DNA from 3 places in the Robertmurraya mesotrionivorans genome. Region 2 is predicted to be linked to each of the others. Evidence: riboswitches for the same ligand, from Rfam matches in the RefSeq annotation. Region 2 holds a riboswitch; each other region holds the start of a gene.
What was found. A riboswitch is a leader RNA that binds a small molecule or an ion and turns the genes downstream of it on or off. The one in region 2 is predicted to bind cyclic di-GMP.
Positions count from the first base shown of each region.

Region 1 (10,269 bases), on a different contig from region 2:
AACGAATTTTTGTTGTCGCATCCTTCACCTGTTCGACAACTTCATCTGGATGCTTGATATAATAGGATAGCTCCCCACTTGTCTTTTTACAGCTTTGTACGACGGCCTGTCTTGTGTCACGATCGAGTAGACTGATTGCCCCTCCGGCAAGAGCTCCCCAAAGGACACCTGTCCAAAACTTTTTTGTTCCACTCATCTCATTTTCCCTCCCAGCTTGCATTCTCATTCGTTTGAATTTCTTGTAACAAACGTTCACAGCCGATCTTTAATAAATCAAACACTTCTTGAAAGTTCCCGGTAAAGTACGGGTCTGGAACATCCACTTTTTCTGCCTCCGGAACATAATCAAGAAGTTTTACAATTTTTGCACTCGTATGAAGAGATTTCAGCTTATGTATATTTTTTTCATTTTGAGAGTCCATTGCCACAATATAATCAAACTCGTTCAGATCAGCAGCAACGATTTGTCTAGCCACCTGACCTTCAAAACTAATCTGATGCTGACTTAATATATCTTGTGTTCCCTGATGAGGAGGCTTCCCAAGATGCCAATCTCCCGTACCTGCAGAGTCAACCGTTATTTTATGTTCTAATCCTTCCCTTTTCACTAAATCACGAAACATCGCCTCTGCCATTGGTGAACGACAAATATTACCGAGGCACACAAATAAAACTTTAACCATAACTATTTCCCTCCTTTCTACATTTTGTAGGAAAAGGAACGGCTTTTCAACCTTTCAGGCAAGAAGTTGCTGAAATTCATTTGACTTTTGTAGGGGAACATGGAAAGATAATTCTACAAGCTTGCAGAAAAAGGGGAGAACGAACGATGAACTTGTCTGAGAAATCAGTAGAAAACGTGGAATATATGATTGAAAAGATAAAAGAAAAGTTAAAGGTATTGAATTTAGGGGCCATCAAACCATCACATTTTGATGAAAATATGTATGAAGAGCTAAAAGAAATTTATGACCTAGTGATGAAAAGAGATTCGTTTAGCCCAAATGAAACGCAAGCATTAGCGGAAGAATTAGGAAATCTTCGTAAACAATAATAAAAAGAAGAACCGATTTTTTTCTAACGGGTTCCGTTACCTGTCGCAAAACCCGAAAATATAGCCCAATTTGTAATGCATGGCTCAGTTCACTATACTGAGCCATTTTTAATATCCATTTTTGGTTGCCTGTTGAACGAAGCTCCCTACCCAACCATAAAAGAGCGGACCCAGATGAGGGAATCAGCAGGGTTTGATAATTAAGCGGAGAAATTTCTCTTAATTAGGAAATAGCACTGATAATAGCTTAAATAGACGGAAAGATTCCGACTATTGACTCAAAAAACGTGAAAATGGGTAATTTTACTTTGCTTAATCGGAAAAACTCCGCTTATATACCCTGAACAGAGCTCTACTCTGCAGTTTAACCGAAAAAACTCCGCTTATTTTTAAATTTTTTGTAAGATAAATTGTATATTAAATTGAGGGGGCCCAACAGCCATTGTGCCACCCGTTAGATTTTTTTCGGCTCTTTTTTACTGATCCAACACTTCTGTGATTAATAATGTGTGATTTTCTGCTAACGAAACTTCTTCATTTGAATCTAAGTATCGTACGAACGGTCTTTGAAGATTCCCTTTTACTTTCGTGACAATCGCTTTTCGCCCATTGTTTAGTATGACCTTCGTGCCAGGAATAAAGTGTGGTACCTCTTGGACAAATAGTTTAACAAGATCTGTGCTAAAAAGCGTTCCACTTTTTGTCATTACGTACTCCATCACCTCATGGGGAGGAATTCCCTTTTTCGATAATGCATTTTCGTAAAGATTTGCAATGCTGCAGATTTGAGCAAATTCATGTATTTCTTTTTCAAGTAATCCCCTAGGTACTCCACTACCATCAAAGGCTTCGTGGTGCTGATAGGCAACATGAGCAGAAAGCAAACTCACTTCTCTTGTTTTTCGTAAATATTCAAACCCTACCCTGGGATGATCATCCTCCAAAGGGGTTAGAGCTTTTCCGATGTCATGAAGTAATGTACCGACTGCTAAATCACGAATTTGCATTTGAGAAATTTGATATTTTTTCGCAATTTGCAACGCAAGAAGTGTGACATTAACCGAGTGGGCATACTCTCGTAGATCTTCCGCTAATGAAGAGGCAGGAATTAAAAGAATGGCCTTTCTTTTGTTTACTTCCTCAACCAGCTTAATAGCAAGCTGTTGAATCGGTCTAATCGGAAGTTCTTCCTTTTTCTCTACCGCTTTATAAACAGCTTGTAGTACATCTACTGCATCCACCCATGTCGGAACATCGAGCATCTCCTCCATTGAAATTCCGAATGACTCTGCGTCCTCTATAAATAAATATCGAATATCAAGATCGATTAACTTTTGCAAGTATGTTGGATGGATCGAGCGTCCTGCTGCAAGGAGCACCCTTTTCTGCCGATCAAAAATCGGTTTCGCCAACTGCATGGTGCGTGGCTCATATTCATCAATTCGAATTAATCTCATGGTTACTCCCTCTGCACTCATTATTACCCTTAGTATACAAATTGTTCGTCTTCATTACTATTGTCCTTTACTCCTAAGTTTCACTCCTTCTATAGGATTGATAGGGGAATAGTTTGGATGGAATCTCCAAATAATATGTTTGAGTTATCTAGACATCGAAAGGAGGGATGTTAAGTGGTACGTAAACTTCTTATGATATTGCTTGCTGGTTTTCTAGTGACGTCTGTCGTTGCTTGTGACGATGCACCAGGAGAAGATGAGATTGGCGATGGCGAAGTACAAGATGAGGAATAATGGTTTTTAAAAGCAATAGGGAACAGCACTAGTTGACGTGTTGTTCCCTAATTTTAATTCTTGCTAATTACACACCCATCTTACGGCGTTGATTGCTCACCTTTTTGGTTTGCTGGCTTTTCATTTTCTTTGTTGTCGCAGGACCGTTGGCGCTAGCTTTTCCTCCTGCTTGCTGATTTTTCTTTTTTTCTAGTTGTTGCTTAATCGCATCTTGTAAGCTAATTTTCTTTTTTTCTGTTTCATGGTTTTCTGTCATGGGTCTTCCTCCATCTTGCTTCATATAGTTTTGTGTTGATATTGATTGATTATTCACCTTGATCCGTTAGAATGATCGGACCATTCTTCGTGATGGCAATGGTGTGCTCAAATTGAGCTGAGTTTTTTCCATCCACGGTACGAGCTGTCCAACCATTGGAATCCATCTTTGTTTCGTAGCTTCCGACATTAACCATCGGTTCGATCGTAAATACCATTCCCTCTTTTATGCGAGGACCTTTGCCCGGTAGTCCAAAGTGCGGAACATCCGGCTTTTCATGAATGGAGGGGCCAATTCCATGACCAATAAAGTTTCTTACGACCGAGAATCCCTCTCCTTCCACGTAGGTTTGGATCGCATGTCCGATATCTCCGATTCGATTTCCTACGATGGCTGCTTCAATTCCTTTGTATAAGCTAGTTTTTGTTACCTCTACAAGGCGGTTTGTTTCTTCAGAAGCTTCTCCGACGATATACGTCCACGCAGAGTCTGCTAAGGCGCTATTCACATTGACAACCATATCTATGGTGACAATGTCCCCTGTATTTAGAGGTTCTTTTCTTGGAAAGCCGTGGCAAATCTCATCATTAATACTAGCACATGTTGCGTACTCGTAACCTCTATAACCTTTTTGCTGAGCAATTGCACCATGCTGCGCTAAATATTTATCAACAAACTGGTCAATTTCCCAAGTTGTTATTCCTGGTTTGATCATTTTTTTAATTTCTTTATGACAAGCAGCCAGAAGCTCCCCGGCTTTTTTCATGGCCTCAATTTCACGAGGTGATTTTAAAACAATCATTTATCTCACTTCCCCAAATCCCAATAATGTATAGTCTTTATTGTACTCTCTATCGGTCTATATTAGCAAAGCATTCCTATGTCTAATTTTGTTAGATATCCGCAAACAATAGTCAATCAAACGTTTGATTGAATTCCCTTCCCCCCTTTAAAAACAACAAAATCCAAAAAAGAATTTGTCGAACAAAAAAAATAGGTTTCACCCACCCCAATCCCGGGTATAAAAGGGTGACAGACACCCTTCGTGGACAAAATGGGCCATTCTGTCTTTTTGTGGTGTCTATCACCGTTCGTGGACAGATTGGGTGGTTTTGTCCATCTGGGGTGGACAATGGAAATTTTTTAGTTACGCCCACAATTATCACTTTCAATACGAATTGTATTGTGTATAATGCTACATAGAAGCATTAAAAGTTGTTAATCAGCTTTTAATCACTAGAACCGTATTAACCATCCATTTGTGACTAACTAAAGAAATTTTAAGAACGAAATCTACTATTTTCGTTCTGAATATGGAACTAACCAAATTTTTTTGCTATTATGAATTCATACAGAGAGATAGGTGAGTGATCTAGATGATTGGAGATCGTGTTAAAAAACTTCGTCTTGAAAAGAAAATGTCCATGTCTGAGCTAGCTGAACAAGCTGGTGTCGCTAAATCATACTTAAGTTCATTAGAGAGAAATTTACAAACGAATCCATCTATCCAATTTCTCGAGAAAATTTCAGCTGTCCTTCATGTACCAGTTGACCATCTTATACACGAGCACCCCAATAAAGACGAACTAGACTCTGACTGGATGAAGCTTGTGAAAGAGGCTATGAACTCCGGGGTTTCAAAGGATCAGTTTAAAGAATTTCTTGAGTTTAATAAATGGAGAAGTAATCAATCAAATAATAACTAATGCAAAAAGACAAAATCCAGGTGATTTTGTCTTTTTTTCCAAAATAAAAAGCATTCCCATATGGTCCGACCCAAATAGAAATACTCTCATTCTATGTATGAAACAACATGCTAAGTAAGCCAGTTTCTTTTTACCCTCTAATTTCCTTCTCACCTAAAAATCTTCTAATCTCATCTTTCTCTAGGCCTAACTTTTTTGCCTCAATGATCAACATCATCCACTCATAATCTAGCTCTTCTAACGTAACGTCACTCGTTTCCAACATCCCTCAATCTCCCCCTAAAATACGATCGTATTCCAGGCAGTCCAGCCGTCTTAGCAAAAAACTTCTAACTACCTTAGACCTGCGACTTTGCGTCCCCTCTTTTCAGAAGGTTTGCCTTTTTCTGTATTCTCGTACCCCATGTGATTCACTTATCAATCATTTTACTACTCGATTTTAGTAAATTGTGTAAAAATTTGTCACATACTTTTAAAATTTCCCAACTTTTTACTTACACTATTCGACACAGACCTCCATAAAGAACAATTTAGCACCAAAGGTCACATACATTTTTTAACATTTGTAAGATCAAGCACAAAAATCATAAGCCTTCATGTCACCCACTGTCGAAATCATTTTTAAAATTTTCTGACTTCTACCAATTAAGTCTTTATTCCTAGTTTTTGATTCTCATATGCTTTTAATTTTCTTTGGATAGGAATGATATTTACATGTACCCTTTCAAGTGTAACTGCATCAAAAAAAGGTAACTTTGTTAGATTATGACCACATATAGGACAGATCCATTCCCCTGCTTCCGAACTGCTGTATGAAGGGCGATAACATTTGTCACAGTTCTTTCGGTACATTCCCGCCACCTACTATTCTAATAGTTTTCGTTTCTTATTCTATTAAATTCCGTTCTATATAAAGAATAATTTACTTTTATTTTAGACGGTAGTGCTTTTAAACTAAACACCCTAAACGGACCATTTTTTCGTTATAATGAACAGTTTCCTTCAGTTTTCATCTCCTTTCTCCTTATTTCTCACTTTTATAATTTTTTTAAGAACAAATTGTTCGTTGTAGTGTACATATTCGGAGTTTGTAAATCTAGTACTATTTTTATGCAAAAAAAAAGGAATCAGTCCTTATGAGACTGACTCCACAAAAATATTTTTTAAGATAGAGTGTTAAGTTGAACAGCTATTTTTGATCCAACCTCAGCATTATTCTTAACCAAGGCAATATTTGCTTCCAAGCTTCTTCCTTCTGTTAATTCTTTTACCTTTGATAAAAGGAATGGAGTAACATTTTTACCCGCAATCTCATTTTCCTTTGCTTCTTTTAATGCCGATTCAATCACACCGTTGATAAATTCCTCTTCAAGAGCATCTGTTTCTGGGATTGGGTTGGCAATAACCACTCCACCCTTCAATCCTAACTCCCACTTTGTACGAATCATGCTTGCTGCTTCCTTTTCATTTTCCACTTGAACGTTTACTTGGAAGGGACTTGTTCTTGTATAAAAAGCGGGAAGTACATCGGTACCAAAGCCAACGACTGGCACCCCATGCGTTTCTAAATACTCTAGTGTTAAACCAATATCAAGAATAGATTTCGCCCCTGCACACACAACAGCAACATTGGTTTGAGCGAGTTCTTGAAGATCAGCTGAAACATCCATCGTTACTTCTGCTTCACGGTGAACTCCACCAATACCACCTGTTACAAACACTTCAATTCCAGCAAGCTCTGCACAGATCATCGTTGCCGCTACCGTTGTTGCTCCATTTTTCTTCGTCGCAACTAGGTACGGTAGATCTCTACGGCTCGCCTTTTCAATGTCCTTTCGTGTAGCAAGCATTTCTAACTCTTCATCTGATAAGCCTATTTTTATTTTGCCATCTAAAATAGCAATCGTGGCTGGTACCGCACCATTTTTACGAATAATGTCCTCTACTTCCTTAGCCGTTTGTACATTTTGTGGGTACGGCATTCCGTGAGAGATGATGGTTGACTCTAATGCCACTACTGGTACATTATTTTTTTTCGCTTCTAAAACTTCTTGTGAGTATTCTAAATATTTTTCCATGTTTGTTTTCTCCCTTAGTGGAAATTATGTTGAAAAGCTTCTTGTAGCTGTTGATTATTTAATGACGGGTTAACCGTTTCCTCCGTTGCTAAAGTAAGCATTGAACATGCCATACCAATTTTGCAGGCATCTTCCGTTTTTAAGTCACGTAAATAGGCATAGACAATTCCTGCAACCAGTGCATCTCCTGCACCCGTTACATCAACAACATCAACCTTTGGCGGTAACAATACACCTGCTTCATTCGCCTTTGTAAAGTAAATAAGTCCTTTGTCTCCGCGAGAAATGACCACTCTTTCAACGCCTTTTTTCATAATTGCTTCTGCAGCTTTAAAAAAGTCACCTTCGTCTTTAATTGGTGTCCCAGCTAACGCCTCTGCTTCGTCCTTATTTGCTATAAGCCAAGCCACACCATCAAGATTTTGTGGCAACTTCTTAATTTTAGGAGCTGAAACAGGAGTAATCACGAGGGGAATCGCTTCTTCTCTACATCGATCAATCACTTTTGCGAGCACGTCAGAAGGAAAGTTTGTATCAATCATGACAAGCTCTGTTGATGCAAGAAAACCCCAGCGCTTTTCAACAAACTCTAAATCAACACGATCATATATGCCCATATCTGCTAAAGCAACCGCCATTTCCCCATCCACATCCAAAACAGCCGTATACGTTCCCGTTGCTTCATTAGGAAGAATTTTTGAAGGCTCTATATCGACATAAGACCTTGTATAGTCTAGTAGCCATTTTCCTTCATGATCATCACCTACAACGCTCATAAGAGAAACATCTAATCCTAGTCTTCCCAAGTTTTCAGCAATGTTCCTTGCAACCCCTCCGCAAGAATTACTAGTACTAGCAGGATTGGATGTTCCTAACTGAAGCTTATCGATCGCTTGCATTTTCCTATCAACATTGGCTCCACCTATACAGATCACCTGTTTTTTATTAGGTAATACATACGCCCGACCTAATAGTTTTCCTTGCTTTGTAAGAGAAGAAATATAACCAGCAACAGCCGAACGAGACAAGCCCGTCCTTTCCGCCAACTCATTTTGAGATATAAATGGATCTCTTTTAATCAACCCAAGTATTGTTGCTTCCTTATCACTCATAATTCACCTCGTATCACATTAGACATTTGTCTTTATTATAAACTTTTGTCCATTTGTTTTCCACCCTTATTATTCTCATTAATTGGAAAAATATTTCATGATTTTAACTGGATCGAACTAACCTTTATATTGATTGTTGTCAATTGTTAAATTTGTATATTTTTTGAATTTTATTTGCCATGTTTATGAATAAACACTATAATTAAAGTAGATTCAACCATGTGTGAAGGAGGTATTTCCATGACCGTTGTTCACATCTTGAATTTTACCATTCCAATTGCATGCATACTCTTTGCTGGCATTTTAATGGATCGAATGTGTAAACCGGAAGTACCACAACCTGATAATAACAACGATTAGTTTTTGTGTTTTGCGTTTATTGTAAGCGCTTCCTAATGAATAATCCCTTGTATCTCTTTTTGGCCACTCTTTGGAGTGGTCCTTTTTTATTTTTAAAAATAGAAAAAGACTGAACCTATCATAGGCTCAGTCCGCAGTTCTTGGTAAAATTAAAATTTCTACCCGACGATTTTTCGCTTTTCCAGCGGCATCTTCATTTGAAGCAATAGGTTGGAATTCTCCGTATCCCTTTGCGCTAAACCAACTTGGATCAAGCTTGTCGTTTTCGAGTAAGATTTTCATAAAGTTAATGGCACGCATTACGCTTAGCTCCCAGTTAGATGAGAACTGTGCATTTTTAATCGGAACATTATCTGTATGTCCACTGATAATAACACTTCGAGCTGGATCCATAACGAGTAAATCTGAGATTTCTCTAACAATGGTTAAATCTTGGGTTCTCACCGAGTCACTGCCCGATTCAAATAAAACATTGTCTCGTATCGTTACGTGTAATCCGTCATCTTCGAGAGTTGTTTCAAGTTTGTCCTCTAACCCTTTGCTCGTTATATACTCGTTTACCTTTGCTTGAATGGCTTGGAGCTCAACCTGTTCCGCTTGTTCTGCTAGCTGCTGCTTTTGCTCTTCTGTCATCCCTTGTGATTGAGCTTGAGATTGTTCTGTATTTTCAGAGTCATTTTGCTGCTCGTCTGGTGCAGTTGCTCCTTCTTCAGGAATCGGGCTTGGAAACTCAAATATTCCCGTTCCACTCGTAAATTCAGCATTAAACACTTCTGCCATCGCTTGAAACTTTTTCGCATCCAGCGAACTCATTGAGAATAATACGATAAACAAAGCAAGTAGGAGAGTTAAAAGGTCAGCGTAAGGAATTAACCAAGATTCGTCAACATGCTCCTCATGATGATGCTTCTTATGGCGCTTACTCATTTGCCGCTTCTCCTGTCGCAGCTAAGAACTTCTTCTTTTCACTACCAGGTAGGTAAGAAGCTAGCTTTGTTTCAATAACTCGAGGAGCTTCCCCTTCTAGAATGGATAGAATCCCCTCTACCATCATTTGTTTAATCTTCACTTCTTGCTTAGACTTACGCTTCAATTTGTTTGCAAATGGATGCCATAATACATAACCGGTAAAAATACCTAATAGGGTGGCAATGAATGCAGCACTTATCGCGTGACCTAGACCCTCAATATCATTCATGTATCCAAGGGCAGCAATCAAACCTACTACCGCACCAAGTACCCCAAGGGTCGGAGCGTACGTACCTGCTTGTGTAAAGATAAGTGCACCAGATTGATGTCTTTCTTCCATCGCTTCAATTTCTTCCGATAGCACGTCGCGAATATAGTCGGCACTTTGTCCGTCAACAGCAAGTGATAATCCATTTTTCAAGAAATCATCGTCGATTTCATTCGTTTTTGACTCTAGAGCTAATAGCCCCTCTTTACGAGCTAGCTGCGCCCAATCAGAAAACATTTTAATTAAATCAGCTGGGTTTGGTAGCTTGTCTTCTTTAAAAAGCTTTCCGAAAAGATTTGGTACTCTTTTGATTTCACTTGTTGGGAATGCGATTGTTACGGCCCCTGCCGTTCCTAACAAGATAATTAAAATTGCCGCTGGATTCACAAGCTGCACTGGGCTAACGCCTTTAAAGAACATCCCCACTAATACAGCCACGACCCCTACGACAACACCTATTACCGACGTTTTATCCATACTACATTCTCCTGTCTTTTCCTGAGTATCTTCGTGATAGAAGTCCTATTTCTATCAACCTACTACTATTTATTTCGGCTATATAGGTCATTTTTTTAAGAGAATATGTAAAAAAAATATGTCGGAAGGTGTAACAAAAAATGCCCAAGAGTTTCCTTAGGCATTAAAATAACTTATTATTTATTTTTTGCTCATAATTTTTAAAAATAGAAGAGTTTGTATTCACGCGACGTTTGGA
Region 1 is NZ_JBPCCH010000023.1:14,696-24,964, forward strand. It holds gene ACRX5O_RS21680 (YtxH domain-containing protein) at 1-196, opposite strand, end outside; gene ACRX5O_RS21685 (low molecular weight protein-tyrosine-phosphatase) at 198-683, opposite strand; gene ACRX5O_RS21690 (DUF1128 domain-containing protein) at 830-1,054, shown strand; gene ACRX5O_RS21695 (HD-GYP domain-containing protein) at 1,531-2,511, opposite strand; gene ACRX5O_RS21700 (hypothetical protein) at 2,873-3,061, opposite strand; gene map (type I methionyl aminopeptidase) at 3,111-3,863, opposite strand; gene ACRX5O_RS21710 (helix-turn-helix domain-containing protein) at 4,438-4,767, shown strand; gene sinI (DNA-binding anti-repressor SinI) at 4,898-5,032, opposite strand; cyclic di-GMP riboswitch class I at 5,065-5,158, opposite strand; gene ACRX5O_RS21720 (hypothetical protein) at 5,413-5,619, opposite strand; gene ACRX5O_RS21725 (pseudouridine-5'-phosphate glycosidase) at 5,931-6,845, opposite strand; gene ACRX5O_RS21730 (carbohydrate kinase) at 6,860-7,957, opposite strand; gene motB (flagellar motor protein MotB) at 8,444-9,244, opposite strand; gene motA (flagellar motor stator protein MotA) at 9,237-10,031, opposite strand; gene ACRX5O_RS21745 (DnaJ family domain-containing protein) at 10,195-10,269, opposite strand, start outside.
Region 1: another riboswitch for cyclic di-GMP. It lies ahead of sinI (DNA-binding anti-repressor SinI); the one in region 2 lies ahead of ACRX5O_RS15140 (NAD(P)-dependent oxidoreductase).

Region 2 (10,269 bases):
CTTTAGTTTTCTTATTGTTCGCGGGTTTATGGGGATGATTAGAAATTTATCTAGAACTCAAGCACATCATGAAAAACTTTAAAATAATTGTAATACTTTAGGAAAAGGAGAAGATATTTGTGAAAAAATACTTACTAGTAATCATCGTAGTTTTAATGGCCCACTCTACTTGTTTATTTAGTTCTGAGGTGATAGCAAAGGGATCTGAGAGCAGGCAGAATCAGTGTTATAGTCCTGCAGCAGTTAAATTAAAGGAAGATATACGGAGACTTTGGATTGACCATACAATTTGGACAAGAGACTATATAATAAGTGCCGTAGAAAACCTTGATGATAAGGATAAGGTACTAGCTAGGCTATTGAAAAATCAACAAGATTTAGGGAATAGTATAAAACCCTATTATGGGGAGGAAGCAGGAAATAAGCTCGCTGAATTGCTAACAGATCACATTGTCATCGCAGGGAAAATAGTAGACGCAGTAAAGAGCGGAAATGAAACAAATACTAAGAAATATAATTCAGAGTGGTATAAAAACGCTGATGATATTGCCGAGTTTTTAAGTAAAGCTAATCCAAATTGGTCTGTTAAAGATTTAAAAGACATGTTGTATATGCATTTAAAATTAGTTGCTGATACACTTGAAGCAAGAATAAATAAAAATTGGGAAGCTGACATTATCGCTTTTGATAAAGGCGAAGATCATATCATTAAAATGGCTGATGCACTAACTGAAGGCATCATAAAGCAGTTCCCAGATAAGTTTTAACCAAAATCGAGAGGTTTAGGATTACTAAGCCTCTTTTTTCATGTGTTAAATAACAGCGACCACTGCATAGTCCAACCGTGATGATGTCTGATTATGTTTAAATACAGAGAAATCTTTGACCTCGTTTTTGAAAAAAATTATAGGGTAACAACAATATAAACAGCTGTTCCCCACATGACGATTGCTGAGATTTTATTTAAGACCAATAAGAAGCGACCTGTTTGATCAAGCCTTCCTGTCATTCTTCCGCCAATTCCTAAGCCAAGGAACCACAACCATGAGACAAGTATACACGAAATGGCAAATGCTGTTTTTTCCACACCTAAATAGGCTAAGGAGCTTGTTCCAATCACTCCAATGGTATCTAAAATAGCATGAGGATTTAGTAAAGATACCGACATAGCAAAAATAACTTGTTTTTTCGGAGAAAACGATATTCTACTCTCTCCTTCATTAATAGCTGCTTTACTATTCCATGTAACAAATCCCATATAAATGAGAAATATAATGCCTGCAATAAGTAAAATCATTCTTAGCCAATCATAGTCCAGAACCACAACGGATACTCCTAAGACGGCTAAAGAAATAAGTAACGTATCACAAATAGCGGCAGTAATAATGACTGGTAACGCCCCTGAAAATCGAGGCTGTGTGGCCCCTTGGTTAAATACAAAAACATTTTGAACACCTAAAGGCAAGATTAATCCAAATGCTAAAATAAAACCATGAATAATTGCTTCAAACATGAAAACTCCTCCTGCTGCTATTTCTTATAGTTTATAAGAAATAGTTGGATGAGTCTCTACTAATTGCAAAAGTCGAATTCCTAGAATAACGGAATTCGACTTTTCTATTTTTACTTATTCACATTCTTCAATGCCTTCAACGCTTTTCTTTCCAACCCATTTTCAGACGAAAATTCTACATCCGCTTTAGGTAAAGCATTTTTATTATTCTTAAATTGCTTATCCTTATTTTTCACCATCTTGTCACCTTCCTTATCTTTGATTGGGAATACGGTTTTAGTTTACTTATTTTTTCTTGACGTATTCTCTTTTGAATAGAAGTAAAAACTTTGTACAAAATATCTTTGTTTAAAGGGAGGTGTTACTATGCCAAATCGAAATGATAACAAGACCAGAAAGATTGAGTCTGAAAGTGCAAAACGAGGAATGTCGCAAGAGGAATACGCTGCAGAATTAACAAGTAATAAAATGAAGAGTCAGCAGAAAAAGCAAAAGTAAAACAAAAAGGCAGGAGTTAGGTTCCTGCCTTTTTGCATTATTATAACTTATTAAGCTTGAATTACTTTCAGATTTTTTCTTTCACCCATAAACCGTCGCGCGTACAATAAGCAAATAATTTCCCACGAGATATTCTTGGTATTCGTATTTCTGCATTTTGTTCCGGATATAATTTTACGAACAAGATTCTATCAAAAGAAACACAGGCAAGAAAGGAAATATAATGGTCCTTACTCATTTCGTGTTGTATGGTAATGTAATAGTCATTTTCAATTTCTTCGATCTTTAACTCATGTGCGTCATCTTCTGGTCTAGCCACTAATGGTTCTATTTTTCTGCCGCAACACGAAACTTCCAATTGTCCTGTACTGTTCATAACGTTCCCGCAATTTGAACACACATAAAATTTAATATGTTTCATATTTCCCACGTTTGGCAAGCTAGGATTTAAATCGCCAGTTAATATATTTTCAATTTTTACACCGAAAAGATTTGATAAATCTTCAAGCAATGACACATCCGGGCAACCTAATCCACGCTCCCACTTCGAGATGGTTTTGTCACTAATATTTAAGGCATCAGCAACCTCTTTTTGAGTCATTTCTTTTTCTGTGCGAAGGGTTAAAAGCAACCTTCCTACTTTTGTACAATCCATTTGATTCACCTCATCTATAAGAATAATTTCAAGCAGAAGAGTTATCAATAAACGCTCCGTAGAGTAAAGATCCCCCGTCTTCAACCTATTTACTTAAAATACAATCAGAAAGCTTTTTTCAAGCTCCTGTATCTATTTGGGATCCGAATGCTTTTTCTGCTAAAAATTATGAAATTCAAACGCTTCATGGTATTTTCTACGGAATCATGTTGGCCATGATTCTTTACAATAGCTTTTTATTTCTCTCTTTAAGAGAAAAAAGTTATTTGTATTATATTTTATTCATTATTGGATTTACCCTGATGCAGTCTATCTGGGATGGATTTGCGTTTCAATGGCTTTGGGAAGATTATCCTTGGTGGACGTTAAGGTCGAATTCCTTTTTTATCGTTTGGACATCGCTATTCTCTTTGCAGTTTGCGAAGCACTTTCTTCAGCTAAAAACAAACGCACCATTATTATACAAAGTAGTAGTTAATACTTTTATTTTTTTTTGTGCCGTAGCCCTCGTACTTCCTTTTGTACTTAACTTTAGAACGGCAACGATGGTTAGTACGATTATTACGACAATAGCTGTCATTTTCATTTTGGCAATCGCTTTGAAGGTGAGATTCACTTCTAGAGAATCAAAATATTTCGTTGCTGCATGGGCACTTTTACTCGTGGGTGTTTTATTAAATATATGCGCTGCTTATCAGCTTTTACCTTTAAATGCAGTGACGTTGTATGCACCGAAAATAGGGGTTTTAGTAGAAGTAATGGTCCTTTCACTAGGATTAGCTGATAAAATAAAACGCATTACTTTAGAAAAAGAACAAGAAACTAGAAACGTTCAAACTTTTAAGCAATCAGCTATGTATGACCATTTAACCAACTTACTAAATTGTAAGTATTATTTAGAATCATCTCAAGAAACACTGTCTCTTGCCAAAGGTTCCAATCAACCTGTATCACTTATGTTAATAGATATTGATCACTTTAAAAATATTAATGATACGTATGGTCATACCATCGGAGATCAAGCCATTGTATTTGTTGCTAATCAAATTCAAAAAGTTTGTAAGAACTACGGGATCGTCGGTCGATACGGCGGAGAGGAATTTATTGTCTTTTTAAACCAATTAGATCATCATAACGCTTCACAAATCGCCGAGGAACTAATTGAGCTTCATCGTATAGTTCCTTTTATGTTAGAAAACGGTCATTCCATATATTTAACGCTTAGTATCGGGTTATGTAGCAATGATTTTCAAGAGTATAAGAATGTGAATGAAATGATTTTGCATGCTGATCATTCGCTGTATTATGTAAAGAATAACGGTAGAGATCAAGTGGCTATTTATGGGTAGTAACTATATGTATGCAAGAGGGTACAATCCCCTCTTGCCATTTTTTATTTTGCAAATCTATGGTTTCCAATCGTAATCGTTGTTTCACGAGAGAACACCCAGTTACTTGCCGCTGTTTGTGGATTATAAAAATATAATGAACCTTGTCCCTGTCCTTGGAACGCTAACGCCTCGTCAACTGCACGCTTTGATTCTTCATCTGACGCTTGGTTAATGGTTCCATTTTGAACCGGTGTAAACGCATAATAACCTTGGTCGATTTGATAAATAACTTCACTTACTGTGTTAGGAAAATCTGGGTGGTTCACACGATTTAAAATAACTGTCGCAACAGCTACTTTCCCCGCATAAGATTCCCCTTTAGCTTCCGCACTTACGAGTCTCGCTAATAGATCCTTATCAGCTGTTGACAAAGTAGTTGCCGGAATCACTAGCTTTTCACCTGGATATAAAAGTGATGTCGTTTTGTTATTCTGCTTCATTAACTTTAGAACAGAAACACCATACTTAGAACCAATATTCCAGAACGTGTCTCCTTTTTGTACCACATGTGTTTGAGTAGCAGCATCTGCTGCTGTTCCGAATCCAACCAATGTAAATGATAGAGTTGAGATCACTAGTAATTTTTTTAGCATTTTCATAGCTTGTACCTCCAATTGCTGTTTTCTCGAACAACTAGTAGATTACCAGATGTAACATACCGTTTCATGAACCAATTTTTCCCTACAACTAGTTAATTTTTCCAACAGTAATGGTATCAACGTTTCACAAGCTTTGAAAAGGGTCAAATTTCCAGCATATTTTATTCGTTTTTTTCTTGATTAGGGTGGTATTACAAACATATTACTGAATTATGACAAGCTTTTTTGTAAAAAAACCACCTGACCCACTCAATTTTGACCTCTAATTTACCTCCAAAAAATTAAAAAAGTAGAGCCGACTGACTCTACCTAATTAATATCCTTTAGTACCTTCATGATGGCTGCCCAATCTAAGTCTCCCCAGCCTTTTTCGATCGCATAACTGTAGTGAGATTGTGCGAGGGTTGCAATTGGCAACTCCGTTGATACCTCATTTGCTGCATCAATCATTAAATTCACATCCTTTAACCCTAGCTTCAGCTTAAAGCCAGCAGGATCAAACTGTTCATTTATAATCATTTTTCCATAAGTATTATAAACTGGAGATGCAAACAGGGAATTAATAATTTCTAAAAACTGCTTTGGTTCAACTCCGTGCTTCTCCACCATTACGAATATTTCTGATAAGGATTCTAACATGGATACAAGTAAGAAGTTATTTCCCAGCTTAGCCACATTCGATAAATACCCTTGATCACCAACAGTGAAAACATCTTGTCCTAACATTTTCAGGATAGGTATGACTTTCTTTCTTGCCTCTTCTGGACCTGCAACAATAAAGCGTAAAGCAGCGGCTGCAGCTGCCTCAGGGCGACCTAAAACGGTGGAAGAAACAAAATGTTGACGGGCATTTTCATGGTCAGCCGTTAGTGTCTTTGCCAAATGCACGCTGATGGTGCTGATAGACACATGAATGCCACCTGGCAGTAACCCAGCAAGTATTCCTTCATCTCCAAACACGACATTCTCTACAGCTGTATCGTCGGAAAGTATGGTAAAGACGATGTCCGTATGACCGGCTGCTTCAGCTGGAGTATTTGCTATAAAGGCTCCTTTTTTGGCTAATTCTTGGCATTTGCTTTTCGTCCGATTGTATACCACTAATTCATAGCCATTTTTCAAAAGATTTTCTGCCATCGGTAACCCCATACTGCCCAAGCCGATAAATCCAACCTTCAATGTCATCACTCCTTATTTTAAAAATTTATTTCTTTTTGTAATGTGAAAGGTGTATGGTCCAAACTTTTTTTGAAATACAGAAAAGACCTACACCCAAAGGGATATAGGTCTTCCGATTATTCCCTTGGCAACTCAGCCATCATAGTTCCTTTAGAACCTTAGATCTGTAGCTTTGCGTCCCCACCTTTCAATGAGTTTGCCTTTTTCAATTATATTTTTTATTTTAGCAAACCCATTATAGAAGATTTGTCGAAATCAGTCGACAACTATGATAAAAGTCACTGTTTTCTATCCCAAATCCTTCTTTTTCCCTATTAAATATCTCATTATTATTTTTATCTTAAAAACATGTTTATCAAATACATTTTATGGGTATTAGTTTTTGGGGAATTGTAAAAGGGGGAACATCTCATGGAATATACATATCAAGCTTCTTTTGACTTAAAACACTTTATTGAAGAAAATAAAGATAAATTTAAGAACTCACTTCTTCTAGAGGCTGTAAATGTAAAAGGTCGGATTGATGAAATACTAAGAATCGGTAATATCAACTTAGTTTCGAATGCTCAAAAGCTAGTTATCGACATTATCGATGGCAATGAGGATGAACTGAAAGCTTTTGCCAAGCAAGAGGGAATTGTATGGGCTACCCATTCAATTGAATTATCCTTCAAACTTGAATGGGTTCAAGCGACACGACGTACACTTTGGAAGTTTATTCAATCGTTTAACACTCTTTCCAACAAATATGCGTTAGATGACTTCTTTCAGCTCGAGCTACAAATCAATAATCGAGTTGACCAGTTTCTGAACACTTTCTTTATCAGTTATTCAAAATACAAAGATTCTCTTATTGTTGCACAAAGACAACTAGTTGAAAATCTATCAGTACCTATTATTCCAATCACTTCTTCTGTATGTATTTTACCTTTAATTGGGACGGTAGACTCCTTCCGAACTGCAATTCTAGAAGAAAAGGTTCTAACAGAGATTGGAAGACTTCGCATGCAAACGTTAATCATTGATTTATCAGGAATTGGCGATATGGAACCTGATGTTATCGACCATCTTATGAAAATTATCGACGGCACTTCCATGATGGGTTGCCACTCGATTATCACCGGTTTACGTGCCGAAGTTGTGAAAAAAATGATTCATTTAGATGTTTCAGCCTTCTATAAGAAGACAAAAACATTAGGAACATTGCAACAAGCATTAAAGCAATATTTTGTTCAGTAAAAAACCAGGGAAGTTTATTCCCTGGTTTCTAAATCGCAAATCGATGGTTACCAATCGTTTCTGTCACTTGTCTTGATAAAATCCATGTATCCGTTGCAATTTCCGGATTATAAAAATATATGGCCTCTGTATCATTCTCCTTGTCAACCAAAGCTTCTTCTACAGCTTCCATTGATTTCTCATCCGCCGGCTTGTTAATCTCACCATTTTGAACAGGGGAAAATGCATACGTACCAGATACCTGCTCGTATACAACTTCTTTGACAGTATCAGGGAATTCCTCATGCTCTACACGGTTAATAATAACCTCTGCAACTGCCACTTTCCCTTCGTACGGCTCACCTTTTGCCTCCGCGGATACAAGTCGAGCCATCAATTCCTTTTCCTGATCTGTAACATCAATTTCCTTTTCATATAATGTTGGAAATTTATCATGATTTTCTTTCATTAATTCAAGAGCAGAATTGTCAGTTTTACTTACTACTTTCCAAGATGTTTCTCCACTTTTCACTGAAAGAGTTTGTTCAGCTGCGCTCGAAGTAGTTTCGAACCCAACCAATGTGAACGATAGAGTAGAGAGAACAAGTAGTTTCTTTAGAATGTTCATAAAAAATACCTCCTTGCTTTCGATAACAAGAAGGTTACCAGATGTAATATACCCGTGCATGTTCCAATTATTGGACAAATAATTTTTGTTGACACAATATATTGATAGACCGGGCTTTAACCGCCCTTATGATGGGTGGAATTACCAGGTTTATTTAAGAAACAAATGATTGCTTTTTCCTTTATTACATATATTTCAGGAATGTAACATGGGATTTATTTACCTAAACAATACTCTAAAATCCATTTCCGACGACTTCGCTCATATTATGTACGCTAATAAAAGCTCGTTTGTCGATTTCATTAATATATTTTTTCAGTGAATGAAACTCGCTTCGTTTTAGCACGATCGTTATGACTTCCTTTTGCTCATTGCTAAAAACACCTTTTGCTTCATGCACGGTGGCGCTACGGCCTAGATTTTCAATAATAAAGTTCTTTATTAAATCACATTTATAGCTAATTATGACAACTTCCTTAGTTAAACTAAACTGTTGAATCAAATAATCGATAACGACGCCTCTTAACACAATTCCAAATAGTGCATATAACCCATTTTCCACACCAAAGGCAACAATCGACAGTAGCACGATGATCATATCGGAAAACAACACAGCTTTACCTATATCAATCGAAAAATATTTATTTAATATCATGCCGATAAGGTCCATTCCTCCGGTTGAAGCTCCCTCTTTCATCACGATGACCAATCCAAGTGCAGCAATTAATACGCCGACCATGAGTTGAATCAGCTTGTCTTCACTTAGGGGATTATCCATTGGAGCAACTTCCCCAAACAACCAAACCATAAACGATAACATAAAGCTGGAGTAAATGGTCTTTAAACCAAAGCTAAAACCGAGAAACATGAATCCTAATCCAAACAACACCACATTAAAACATAACATTAATAAACCAATCGAAACGTTTGGAAAAAAGTGATGCATCACAATGGTCAAACCACCTAAACCTCCGGCAGCAAATTGATTAGGTGCTAGAAAAAAGTGAATATTTATCGCTACTAAGGCAATCCCTACATGTAAAATAAATAAATGATAGGCTTGTCTCACTCTTCTTGACCCCATTCAACGGATAGATCATACGAAATCGGTGTTTCCATCATTTCTTTCACCTGAGACAGATCGTCCGTTTGACCTAAGGCCCACATTAGCTTCGGTACGATTGCTTCTTTATTCATATCTCCGGAGACGATCACATTGTACTGACTTACTTTCCGTCCGACTTCATATAAATACAGGTCTCCACCTTCTTCTAAACACTGCGTAGAGATGAGAACCGCAACACCTGCTTCCGTTAGTTCTTTTATCTTTGGCAACAAGCTTCGATCTTCGAAAGGAACCCCACCGTTTCCATAGCTTTCGATAATAATTCCCTTATACAACCCTTTTAAACAATCAAAAATTTCAGGCTTCGTACCAGGATGTAAGGTAAGAACGAACACATCTGGGCAAAGACTAACGTCTAGCTTTAATGACTGTATCGTTTGCTCTGGTCGCCAGTAATACGTTACCTTGTTCTCTCTTACCTGAGCTACGTAAGGATGATTAATACTTTCGAACGCATCAAAGCTTTTCGTTCTCATTTTCACCGCTCTTGTCCCAATGATCACTCGTCCATCAAACACGACATAAACTCCACCAACGTTTTCACAAGCAAAGCAGATGGCGTCGTTGAGATTTTTAATCGCATCTGTTCTTTTGAAACTAATCGGAACTTGAGACCCTGTTACTACAACAGGTTTATTTAAGCCCTGTAGCATATAGGATAAAGCAGAGGATGTATACCCGAGTGTATCAGTTCCATGCGTAATAACAAATCCATCATATTGATCGTAGTTATCTGCAATTTTAGACGCCATTTCAATCCAGTGCTCCGGCTGCATATTCGTGCTGTCTCTATTCATTAAAATCTCACAAGTCACATCAGCAGCTAAAGATACATCCGAAGAATAGCTTAAAAGGTCCACTGGGGCTAGTCCTGGAACCAAACCGTCCTTTCCCTCTAACGATGCAATGGTCCCACCAGTTGCGAGCAGTAATATTTTTTTCATGGTTTCTCTTCTCCTCTACGTATATGTACGCGATTTGCAATTTATTATAAGCTTATTATAATTAAATCATTAAATAAAGCAATATATGTTTTCAATTCGCGCACATTTTTGTATTCTTGTCATTACTAACATGCTATAATGAACAAAACAATCAGTCATTGGAGGAAGAATGAACCGTGTTATCTCGATTAGTAACTTTGAGGAAAAGTAGAAAGTGGTCGATGCAGGAAACGGCAGATCGTCTAGAAATCGCAAAAAGTACATACGCGGGATATGAGTATGGTTATAGAGAGCCATCTTTGCAGGCGTTGTCTGATATCGCCGATTTATTTGAAACAAGTGTGGACCATATTCTTGGACGAAGTGAGCAATCGTTAGAGTTAACCAAATTAATTGAAGAGGAATCAATCTCACTAACACTTGACGGAGTATCATTATCAAAGGAAGAACTTATTGATTTTATCGCTTTTACACGTATAAAAAGGGAGATTTCAACAAAGGAACCTTACATCAAAAAA
Region 2 is NZ_JBPCCH010000009.1:48,723-58,991, forward strand. It holds gene ACRX5O_RS15100 (CBO0543 family protein) at 1-82, shown strand, start outside; gene ACRX5O_RS15105 (glycosyltransferase) at 156-767, shown strand; gene ACRX5O_RS15110 (LysE/ArgO family amino acid transporter) at 905-1,513, opposite strand; gene ACRX5O_RS15115 (hypothetical protein) at 1,624-1,752, opposite strand; gene ACRX5O_RS15120 (hypothetical protein) at 1,880-2,011, shown strand; gene ACRX5O_RS15125 (helix-turn-helix domain-containing protein) at 2,079-2,666, opposite strand; gene ACRX5O_RS15130 (sensor domain-containing diguanylate cyclase) at 2,840-4,015, shown strand; gene ACRX5O_RS15135 (cell wall hydrolase) at 4,060-4,656, opposite strand; gene ACRX5O_RS15140 (NAD(P)-dependent oxidoreductase) at 4,966-5,835, opposite strand; cyclic di-GMP riboswitch class I at 5,959-6,046, opposite strand; gene ACRX5O_RS15145 (STAS domain-containing protein) at 6,247-7,074, shown strand; gene ACRX5O_RS15150 (cell wall hydrolase) at 7,103-7,681, opposite strand; gene ACRX5O_RS15155 (YitT family protein) at 7,917-8,750, opposite strand; gene ACRX5O_RS15160 (asparaginase) at 8,747-9,751, opposite strand; gene ACRX5O_RS15165 (helix-turn-helix domain-containing protein) at 9,928-10,269, shown strand, end outside.

Region 3 (10,269 bases), on a different contig from region 2:
TTACTTCTTGATCATACGCCTCTAATGCACTAGAAACCTGCCCCTTTAATTCACTCGTTACTTCTAGAGTATTTTCTGCAATCCCCTTAGTAGTGGCAGACGTAATGCTAGCTAATGCTTGCTGAGCCACGGGCAGTAGCCAGTCATTTTCTTCAGTAGTTAAATTAATTTTCAAGGGCATAATATAAGTTTCAAATCCCAATGAATTAATCGCTTTTGCTTTTTCGGCAGCTGATGCCATGTCATGACTAATCGATGAAAAAATTAGGCTAATCGAGCTGTCCGACACGCGCGGGTCGATTCCCTTCGAAAGGATGTTATCCACTTGAATATATAAGTATTTATCGGCTGTATAAGCTCCTGTTTGAACTAGATAGAATCCCTTCCCCTCGCCTTCCACAGGAGGAGTGTCCATTGTTACTTTGATTGAGGAGCTATCCACCACGATATCCGTGTCGTAGCGGATTACCTTTTCCTCTGCTTGTGCCTCTTCCACCGATTCTTCTGTCTTTTCCTCTGACTTAGCAGCAGCTACCTTCGCAACCGTAGCCTTTTCAATGATCGCTTGGAAAGCTTCACAATAAAACACTCGAGCAGATACGGTTGCGTCCATATTACCTTTTTCAGAATTCAACGAGTACATGACATTCTGAATATGGAAAACTCTCGCCATCTTTTCAAGCTTATCGACGAATACATTGATGTCTTCTTCACTGCCGTTCAAGGAGATTTGCACATCGATATAAGAAACGGTAAACTCCTTCACTTCACTTACTCTTTCTTCAAGAAGCTTGTAGATTGATTCAGGGAATACTTTACTCCACTGATCCTGATCTACGGTTCCTTCTGTAGAAGTTGCTGCTTCAGCTTGAGCTTCTTCTTCCGATTCTGTTTGGAAAGAGATAGAAGAAACGGAAGTTCCTGTTTCCCCTTCTGTTTTTTCAATATCTTTAATTACCTGCTCTATATTCGGACGTCCAGGAATTCCTTCGATTAGTTCCTGTTTTTCCGCTTCGGTCATCGTTTGTGGTTCTAACGATTGAAGCACCTTTTCATAACTGCTAGCATCAGCTTTTATTCTTTGTAGGTTTGCTTCTTTTTCCGTTTTTTCTGCAGCAAGTGGTCGTACGAAGGCGGAGTAGAAGATTCCACTAAATGCGACCAGTATAGCCGTTGCAGTGATTAAAATCTTTTCCTTTAGCAAGCTCTCTAATTTCATTGCTGATCACCTTCTAACGTCACAACAGTTGCCTCAAAATACGCTTCGTACAAATTTTTCTCTGTATTTAAACTAATACTTGTCACCTTTGCTTCTATCACATAATCAGCCTCCAACAACTGCTGAAGATAGGTAGCAGCGGAATCTTTAGATGAAAAGAGAATCGTCATAGACAGCACGCCCGTATTTTCAAAATTATAGTTCGAGACAGAACCACCTTCGGGAAGAAGCTTGTACAAATCTTCTTTTATGGTGATTGGATTTTTATAAATTCCATTTAAAAATCCATGAATCGTATTATATTTATCTACGAAATTATATTCTGTCACACCTGTTCTGCGGCTCGTAATCTCCGCTAACATCGTATCTCTCGCCTGGGTATTCGTTGCAATTTTCTCGTCAAGCTCATGAATTGAACTTTTTCCCAAAATAAATACAATAATGAGTAATGCGGAGATAACAAGAAACAAGCCTGCTGCACCAAGTAAAAATGGCAACCTATTTAGCCTGTTTCTCCTCTCCTGTGGCAATAAATCTATGCTAATATTCACTACGATCTCCCCAATCTACCACCATTACTTTTTCCACTTCTTCTTAACTGTTTCATTTCCTTTAAGAGCTAGTCCAATCGCAACACTGGTTGAGTTCAGTAGCTCTTTTTTATGAAAATCGTTTGTAACAATCTTAGAAAAATCAATATCAGCCACTTCTACTTCGAGCCTCTCAGATAATACAGAAACGAACTGGCAAGCATTTTTACCAGTGATGATTACTCGTTGAAAATCACCATTCCCTTTGCTTAAGGAGTAGCGAAAGAAGTTCTGTGCCTTCTCTATTTCCGTAACCACATCGTTAATATACGTTTCTTCATTAAAGGCTGTCTCCTCAACGGACGCAGCTGCTTCCGCTTTACTATCTACAAATCCATCAAATGGCAACACATCACTTGTTGAAAACAAGTCTTCCTGTTCGGATTCCGTCGTTCCCACCGTCATTGTTCTCGAGAAGGCAATGGTTTCATTGGCGAAAATATGGATATCAATAGACTCTTTAGAAAGATCCACAACCATCTCTGTTTCAATTAGCCAGTCCGGGTTTGTGTGTGAGATCAGTCGCTGTAAAGCCGTTCCACGAATTTCCGCGCTTAATGGCTTCAAACCTGCCTGAATACTCACTTCTAAAAAATCCTCAGATAACGGTAGAGACGTAGCAAAAAACAGAATATCCGCTTTATCGGTAGCCTTTTCTCTTGCTGCAGAAGCAAACTCCTCAGCTGTCAGATTCTCAATATCCTTCTGCTCCTCTGGCTCCACCTTAATCGTCCCTATCTTCACAAAGTCATAAATCGATTTTTCAAAAGGAAGATGGATACTTTCCCCGACTTGATATTGAAGAAGCTTCGCGAGCTCTTCCTCCTTTAAATCAGGAAGAGAGGTAATTCTTCTCACAATAATGTTTTGTGTCGGAAAAGCAAGATGAACCGGCTTGTCCAATACCTTCTCCTTCAACAAGTCAGCTATACCATTTATATCGGCCATTCTTGAATTTTCTATTATAGGAATCTTTGTATCTATCACATCTATATCAAGTAAAACAGGTTTGTTGTTTTGGATTTGCACCTTCGCAGTTGTTATATACTGATCGCGAAAGTCTATGCCAGAGAATGTATCGTTTTTCTTGAAATTGAACATGCTGCACCTTCTTTCTGATGTTGATTTTTAGCGGTTGGTTGAGAAATTTAAAGACGCTGGTTGAATGGTTGATGTATACTGATTTTTCGTTTGAGTACCATTTATTTGTTGGCAGGCAACGGGAAGTAGCGTACAGCTTATTCCTTTTGCCTCGCCATTAATAACGAATGCATTGGAATCAGCATGTGCATTTCTTACTATTAATCCGCTATTCACCTCTAAAATGGAACTACCACCGTGGTATAACTCATCAACTATTAATGCACCATTAACCACTATTTGGGTGTTTTGGCCACTACCTTTAAGGTCGATCTCTTTAACGTAAACGATCGCATCATTTGGGATTATTATCTTTGTGTTATTTCCACTAAGTCGAATTGTTTGAATTCTAGTAACACCACTAGGAAATGTATACTCCATATCACTATCGAGGTCATGTTTATCAATAGAATCTATTGTGCTTCCACTAGCTAATGAGCTAACAACTGTATCGTAATTTAAAATCGTTATTGGTCCAAATTTCGTCTGATCGTAAGTACCTTTATTAGCCCCTAAGAAAGAATTGTAGTTATAAATGTTATAAGCATTTTTCGTTTCTGTAAGTGGGTTGGCAGAGTAATCAATGTTTAGACCTACTCTTCTAATTAGGACTGAATTATCTTTATACCTTGCTTCTAGCGTGACATTTACACTTTTGGTTGTAGCAGATGGTGTTAATATACTGAAGTTATTTGGTAACACAATATCTACTATCACATCTTTCCCGCCGATATTATATGAACGTGTACCAGTTACTTCTTTCAAATATGCAAAAGGTCCACTACTACCTGTACTAGCATTTTTATAATTACTCATTTCAGCCAAGACAATTTCAATCGCACCTTCAGCCCGATAAAACTCCTCTTGTTCCTTTGTTGTTTTAACCACATTTTGAAGGCCATAAGTAGTGGTCGATAACATGGCTGTTCCTACGATACTAACTAGGACAACAATAAAGAGGACAATCATTAACGCTGCCCCTGATTCATTTCCTTTTAATCTTTGAATCATGTTAATCCCCCTCATCGACCACTCAATACCTTACTCTTTTTTGCGCGTCATTAAAGACTTCTGTTGATACCTTATACTCGTGTTCATCTTTTTCTAATACCAGTGTCACTTTGTACCGTTTTTTCGTTCCACCTTCTACTAGCTGTTCAGTTACTGTATAGCTTTTTACGTTTTTAGATAATACTGTGCCCGATACTAACTTAATTTCACCATTAGAATAAACAATCTTACTACTAATCTCCTGTCCATCTCTAACAGTATTTGAGATGGTTTCCATAATGAAACGCGCCTCTCTCTGTAGTTCATTTTCCTTTGCTACTGCTCGTTCCATTTTTGTCCCATAGCTAAACAGTGAAAAGGCAAGTGCTGAGATACTTACCATAATTAAAATGACAATGAGTAATTCAATTAGTGTTACACCTTTTTCATTTCTCACTGCTTTTTCACCACCGTGACAAGTTCTATACTTGAAGAGTCATTTGATACTACTTTTGCCGTTATTTCAGTAAAATCAATCGCACTATACCTAACCGTTTTCTCTGTTAATGTAACTTTTGCATCATGGTTTGCAATGGTAGTGGAGACACATCCTTGATCGTCTTTGCAATAATATTGTGTAGGAGAAACTCCACTTTTGTACCCTTTTTCACGGATAGTCTCCATGATCTGTTGACCATAATAATTCAATTGCGTATCTTCACCTTGCTCTACCGTCCTAGTAAAGGAACCTGTCATAATTAGGAGCAAAGGCACAATTACCATTCCAGCAATAACGACAGAGATCAATAATTCAATTAAAGTTACTCCCTTTTCGTTGTTCATTTTTATCTGCCCCTTATAGGAGTAATGAGCTGTACCAAGTCCAAATTTCTTCCCCGTACAGATAAGCCACTAATGTTCCAATCATAATCGATGGCCCAAAGGCAATCGGTTCTTTTCTTTTAACTATTTTCAAAGAGATTAATAGTAGTCCCACAACTGCTCCTACAAACGAAGCTAAAACCAAGCTCATTACAGTAAGTGCTGGGCCAAGTACCATTCCAATGGCTGCATATAGCTTAATGTCACCGCCACCCATTCCGCCTTTGCTGACAACCGCCAATAATAACAGTAAACCAAAGCCTACAGCTCCACCGATTAAATAAGTTAGGAGTGGCTCCTCACCAATGAAGAATCTTGTAATTATTAACACCACTATACTAGGTAATGTAATTACGTCTAAAATTAACTTTTCGCGAATGTCGGTTAGTACAGACAGAATTAATAAAGTTGATAAAAGGATTGCAGGTATTAACTCTGGTGTAAGATTGATTTTCTTGTACACAAGGAAAAAAATAATGGCAGTCATACCTTCTCCTAATGGATATAGAGGAGATATTTTTTCTTTACAATAACGACAACGGCCCTTTAGGAGTAGGTAACTAAATAGAGGAAATAAGTCAAAGAAACCCAGCCTGTGGTTACAGTAGGTACAGTGGGATGGTGGGTAGGAGATAGATTCTCTTTTTAAGAGACGGATTGCTACTACGTTAAAGAAGCTACCGAACAGTAAGGATATAATTATTACTAGGACATCAACTATGAGCATCTTGTAATCTCCTTTTCTTTAATAACTGTTTGAGATAATAAAAAAAATAAAGCTGCCGCTATCTATGGAGACGCAGCAGCCATTTATAATATTTATTGAGTACAAGCGGCAGTTTTATCGCCTGAGGTCGTAGCAGTAATAACTACCTTTTTACTACCATTTAACTCAAAATTACCTGAACAATCTGTAAATGTTTTAATCGATGGCTTTGAATCTAAAAAAGGTCCCCCAATATTAGAATTGCCACTCTCAGCTAATAACAAAGTATCTAAACTAGCTGGAGGTCCATCATTAAGGGTTGTATATCTATTAACAGCATCTTGTAATATTGTTAGATTTTGTGCATTAGTACTCTTAGCCGCATCATCCTTATTACTCATCACCATCGGTATCGCCACAGCAGCAATAATCCCCAAAATAACAATTACAACTAACAGTTCAATTAGTGTTAGACCAGCTTGGTCTTTCATTTTCTTCTTTAATGATTTTAACATGAAGAAAGGTCCCCCTTAATAGTTTTTTAGTTTGTATATTTCAAAAGTCGTTCTCGGACTTTTAAAATCTGAAAATAAAAAAACCTATACAGCTCATTCGGTAAGAATGTAGTTGTATAGGTCGGTTGCACCAATCGCTCGATATGACTCAGGTGCCCATGTACAAGTCATATTTCGTCGCGCCCTATTTGTTAACGTAATGTGATAAACATTACTTATGTACTAGTTATTCTATATTAAAAAAAATGAAATTAAAAGAGGATTTTTGTAAATTTATAACTAGAAATATTATATTTAAAAATTGCTCCATCCATCATTAAACCTAGCCTTACAAGTGTTTCAAAAAACACTTTCTAAAAAATCAATTTCAAAATATAATATCGTAAACATTTAACATACATTAAACAAATTTAGTTCCATTTACCTACGAGAACGAAAAAGGCCATCTATAAAAGACCGCCCTTACTACTATTCCATATTCGAAATATTAACAATCTGAATCGCTTCTTCTCGGCTCGACACCTGGAGTTTGTTCAGGATATTGGTTACATAGTTAGATACGGTTTTGTTCGAGATGTTGAGGTGCTCGGCAATTTCTTTATTGGTTGCTCCATCGGCAATTAAATAGAGTACTTCACGCTCCCGACTGGTTAGTTCAGGAAAGAGCTGTTCACTCGCAGCCGGTCTTGTAGAGGAAAAATAGTGAACCATTTTAGCAGCAATCTCGGCACTAAAAATCGCTTCACCAGCTGCAATTGTTTTTATCGCTCGGATAATTTCTTCCTTCCCTGCATCCTTTAAAATATACCCTTTTGCCCCCATCCTCATCGCGGTAAAAACCGATTGATCATCCTTAAACATCGTAAAAATTAATATATTGGTCTCGGGATTGGATTGCTTAATTTTCTTTGTCGCCTCAATTCCGTTCATCCCTGGCATTCGAATATCCATTAAAATAACATCCGGATTCAGCTGCTTGGCTTGGTTGACTACATCCTCACCCGAGTTAGCCTCGCCAACAATTTCTATTTCAGGTACCGTTTTTAAGTACGTAGATACTCCGTACAGAAAGAACGGGTGATCATCTGCTAATAGCACTCGTATCGTTTTCATACCTTTCCCCCTCTTTCTCTTTTATGAGAGGGATCCAAGCTAAGATTCTTGTTCCACCCTCTATCATCCGTTCTATGGTTAGTTCTCCGCCTAGCTCTGCTGCCCGTTCTTTCATAGATGGAACACCAAGCCCCCCTATCGTTCTTGCTTCTTTCTTTTCAATAAACCCTATTCCATCATCACATATCTCTATAACCAACCGATCCTCCAACTCCATAAGTGATACACTCGCATGGTTTGCCTGTGCATGCCTTACCACATTCACGACCCCTTCGGAAATAATCCTGAAAACAGCCACTTCCACTGCGGGAGGAATACCCTCTAACTTTTCAGGAAGCTCATACGAGAAGGAAGGTGAAGCCTTATTTGTTTTTCCAATCGAGGATACCTCCTCAATCCGCTGTTTAACAGCAGCCACTAAACCTAGCTCGTCAATCGCTGCTGGCCTTAAGTCATAAACCAGTCTTCGAATATCATCTACTGTTCCAAGAATCATTCTTTGGTGTTCTGCTAATAATGTTTTCACGGTTTGTGGATCTTTTTCAACGAGATCCTCTGCAGCGGCTGCAGTATACGCCAGTGCAGCAAGTCTCGGAGCTAGGTCATCGTGTAAATTTCTTCGTAAAAAATGCCTTTCTTCCTCTCTAGCTAATACTAATCTCTCTCGTGATGTCTGCAGCACACGGTTCAGTGCTTTTACATCCTCTGTAGCTTTTAAATCTTGTAACAGTGGACCAAGCTGCTGAATCAACACTTCCCAAAGCTTTTCATCTGCTTTCGTAAACGCTTCTCCAGGGGACCTAGGAGCAACTAGTAAACACCCAATCATGACCCCACGATACATAATGGGTAATCGCCGAACCTCTGGTTGCCTCTCTCCGTATTGAGCAAGAATAATTTCCTCGTTGTTCTGGAGCAATTGAATCGAAGCATATGGCAGTCGCAAGATTTCCTTTAGCGTTTGTACGACTTGGTCTAACACTTGCTCTGGTGTTTGAAGCTCTTGAATTTTTTTCCCGAGCAAGGCAAGAACAAAGTATGGGTTACCCTGCTCCCCATACATTTTATAAATTAGCATTTGCTGAACCTTTTCTTTAATAGGAGAAAAGGTAACAGCCACGATACTTGTTGCAATAATCGAAATGGCAAAATTATGGTCATCGGTTTTAAACATATTACTCAAATACCAAACAACCGCTACATAAATCCCAATCACTACTAAAAGCATAATGGAATATACAAGAGTTCGGTTGAGCAAAGGGTCAATATCCCAAAGCTTTCTTCTTAAAAGGGCAAAGGTTATTGAAACTGGAATCAGAAGCATGAATAAATAGATAAAGCTATTAAAAAACATAAAGTAAAGGACACTGCCATTTTCAAAAATCGTGCGATCAAATAGTAATGGGATAAATACTAAACATAAAAAACCAAAGATAGCACCGGAAAAACCGAAAACAACCCACTTGGTTTGCTGCCTTTCTACCTGAGATGAAACCTTTCGATAACGGTGAATTTGAGCATACAAAAGGAAGCCTAATGTAACTAACAAGCGCAAATACATCACCCCTGGTGGCAGCTCTTCCATAAAGTTTAGCAACAATAATATCCCAATCGCTATGAGCACATAAGGACTCCACCTTGGAACAAAGCGCCCATTGGGGAAAAGCACAAAAAAGAGACACAAGGAGCCCCAGCCTACGAGACTCATCACATCATTGATAAGAAACAAAAAAGAGTCTTGCTCAGCTGTTACAAATACCAATGATGGAAAGGTAATTCCAAACGATACAAGTACAGTGGCCCCCAACACCCCCATCATTTCATGGCCCTTTTTCCAATAGATCATAAACGCAGCTACGAGAAATACAAAGATAAACACACAATCTAATACGGTATAAAAGAGAGCATAGATAGATTCATTGATTCCAAGCTTATGAAGCTCATCCACTCCAGGAGGGGGACTAGGAGACGCAAAGCATTCTTCCTTCACACAATCCTTTTCGAGACGATCGTAATAGGTGGGAATTTGAATCACAGCGAAACTAATATAACTTAAGCAAATAACGGCTACCATTATACGAAACAATGAAAACCATTTTCGACTTCCTTCCATCTCCTCTCCCACCTCCCTCTTTAACACCAATTATAGCAAGGGAACCCATAATAAGGATGCATATTTTCCTTTTCCCAAAGGAATTTCCCAGCCCTTAGGAAAAGTTCCCTTTTTCCTCAGGAATTCCCGTCTTGCTATGATCTAGTTGTAAAGAAAAACATATATGGAGAGTGGATAAAATGACAGTTGAAAAAACAACAAAATGGATTGCCGTAATCGCAATTTTAGCAGGAGTAGTGAGAATGCTCATGACCCCGATGGCACTTATATTTGGTGTGGATAGCCCTCAGGAGATGTGGCCAGGATTTATTGCATGTGTGTTAATGACGGTAGGTGCAATTGGCTTATACCTTGCTCAAGCTGATAAAATTGGTGTTCTTGGCTTTATTAGCTTCGTGCTATTAACCATTGGGAATATTCTCGTTACATTAGGTGCCTTTATGACGTTGGCTGGGTATGCCCCAAAGCCTGAATTCATGGTTATTAACATTCTTATGATGCTCTGCTTAACATTAGGAAGTATTTTGTTTTCCATTGTTACCTTTAGAGCAAAAGTTCTACCTCGTTCTGGTTCCGTACTTATGATTCTCTTTGTATTACTCATGTTCTCTCCTGCTGGAAGTTATCTAGCACTTGCATGGGGACTAAGCTATATCCTTTTAGGAATGGGTGTATGGAAGAAACACAACTTACAAAAAGAAATCGCATTACAAGCATGATGCTGTTTCGGGGCTCCTTTTCTATAAAGGAGTCTTTTTCAAGTAAATAATCTGACAAGTTGCTCCTACCTTTTCTAGGTAAGAGCTTTTTTATTGTTAAAAAATGTTACAACATAGCAGACAGAATATTCAAACATACATATAATACAGACATAAACCCACCTATTATATGAGACTTCTTTATCCCTCCAACCCAAAAAACTAACCTTTTTACAAAGGTTAGTTTTTTACTCAAGGCTCTTTTCTTAAACTTTGTTGCTTTTTAGAACAAAATTGTAGGAT
Region 3 is NZ_JBPCCH010000029.1:19,680-29,948, forward strand. It holds gene ACRX5O_RS23310 (hypothetical protein) at 1-1,219, opposite strand, end outside; gene ACRX5O_RS23315 (hypothetical protein) at 1,216-1,770, opposite strand; gene pilM (type IV pilus biogenesis protein PilM) at 1,795-2,910, opposite strand; gene ACRX5O_RS23325 (hypothetical protein) at 2,938-3,960, opposite strand; gene ACRX5O_RS23330 (prepilin-type N-terminal cleavage/methylation domain-containing protein) at 3,983-4,396, opposite strand; gene ACRX5O_RS23335 (type IV pilus modification PilV family protein) at 4,393-4,782, opposite strand; gene ACRX5O_RS23340 (prepilin peptidase) at 4,796-5,548, opposite strand; gene ACRX5O_RS23345 (type II secretion system protein) at 5,641-6,042, opposite strand; cyclic di-GMP riboswitch class II at 6,153-6,236, opposite strand; gene ACRX5O_RS23350 (response regulator) at 6,511-7,155, opposite strand; gene ACRX5O_RS23355 (histidine kinase) at 7,124-9,268, opposite strand; gene ACRX5O_RS23360 (hypothetical protein) at 9,448-9,987, shown strand.
Region 3: another riboswitch for cyclic di-GMP. It lies ahead of ACRX5O_RS23345 (type II secretion system protein); the one in region 2 lies ahead of ACRX5O_RS15140 (NAD(P)-dependent oxidoreductase).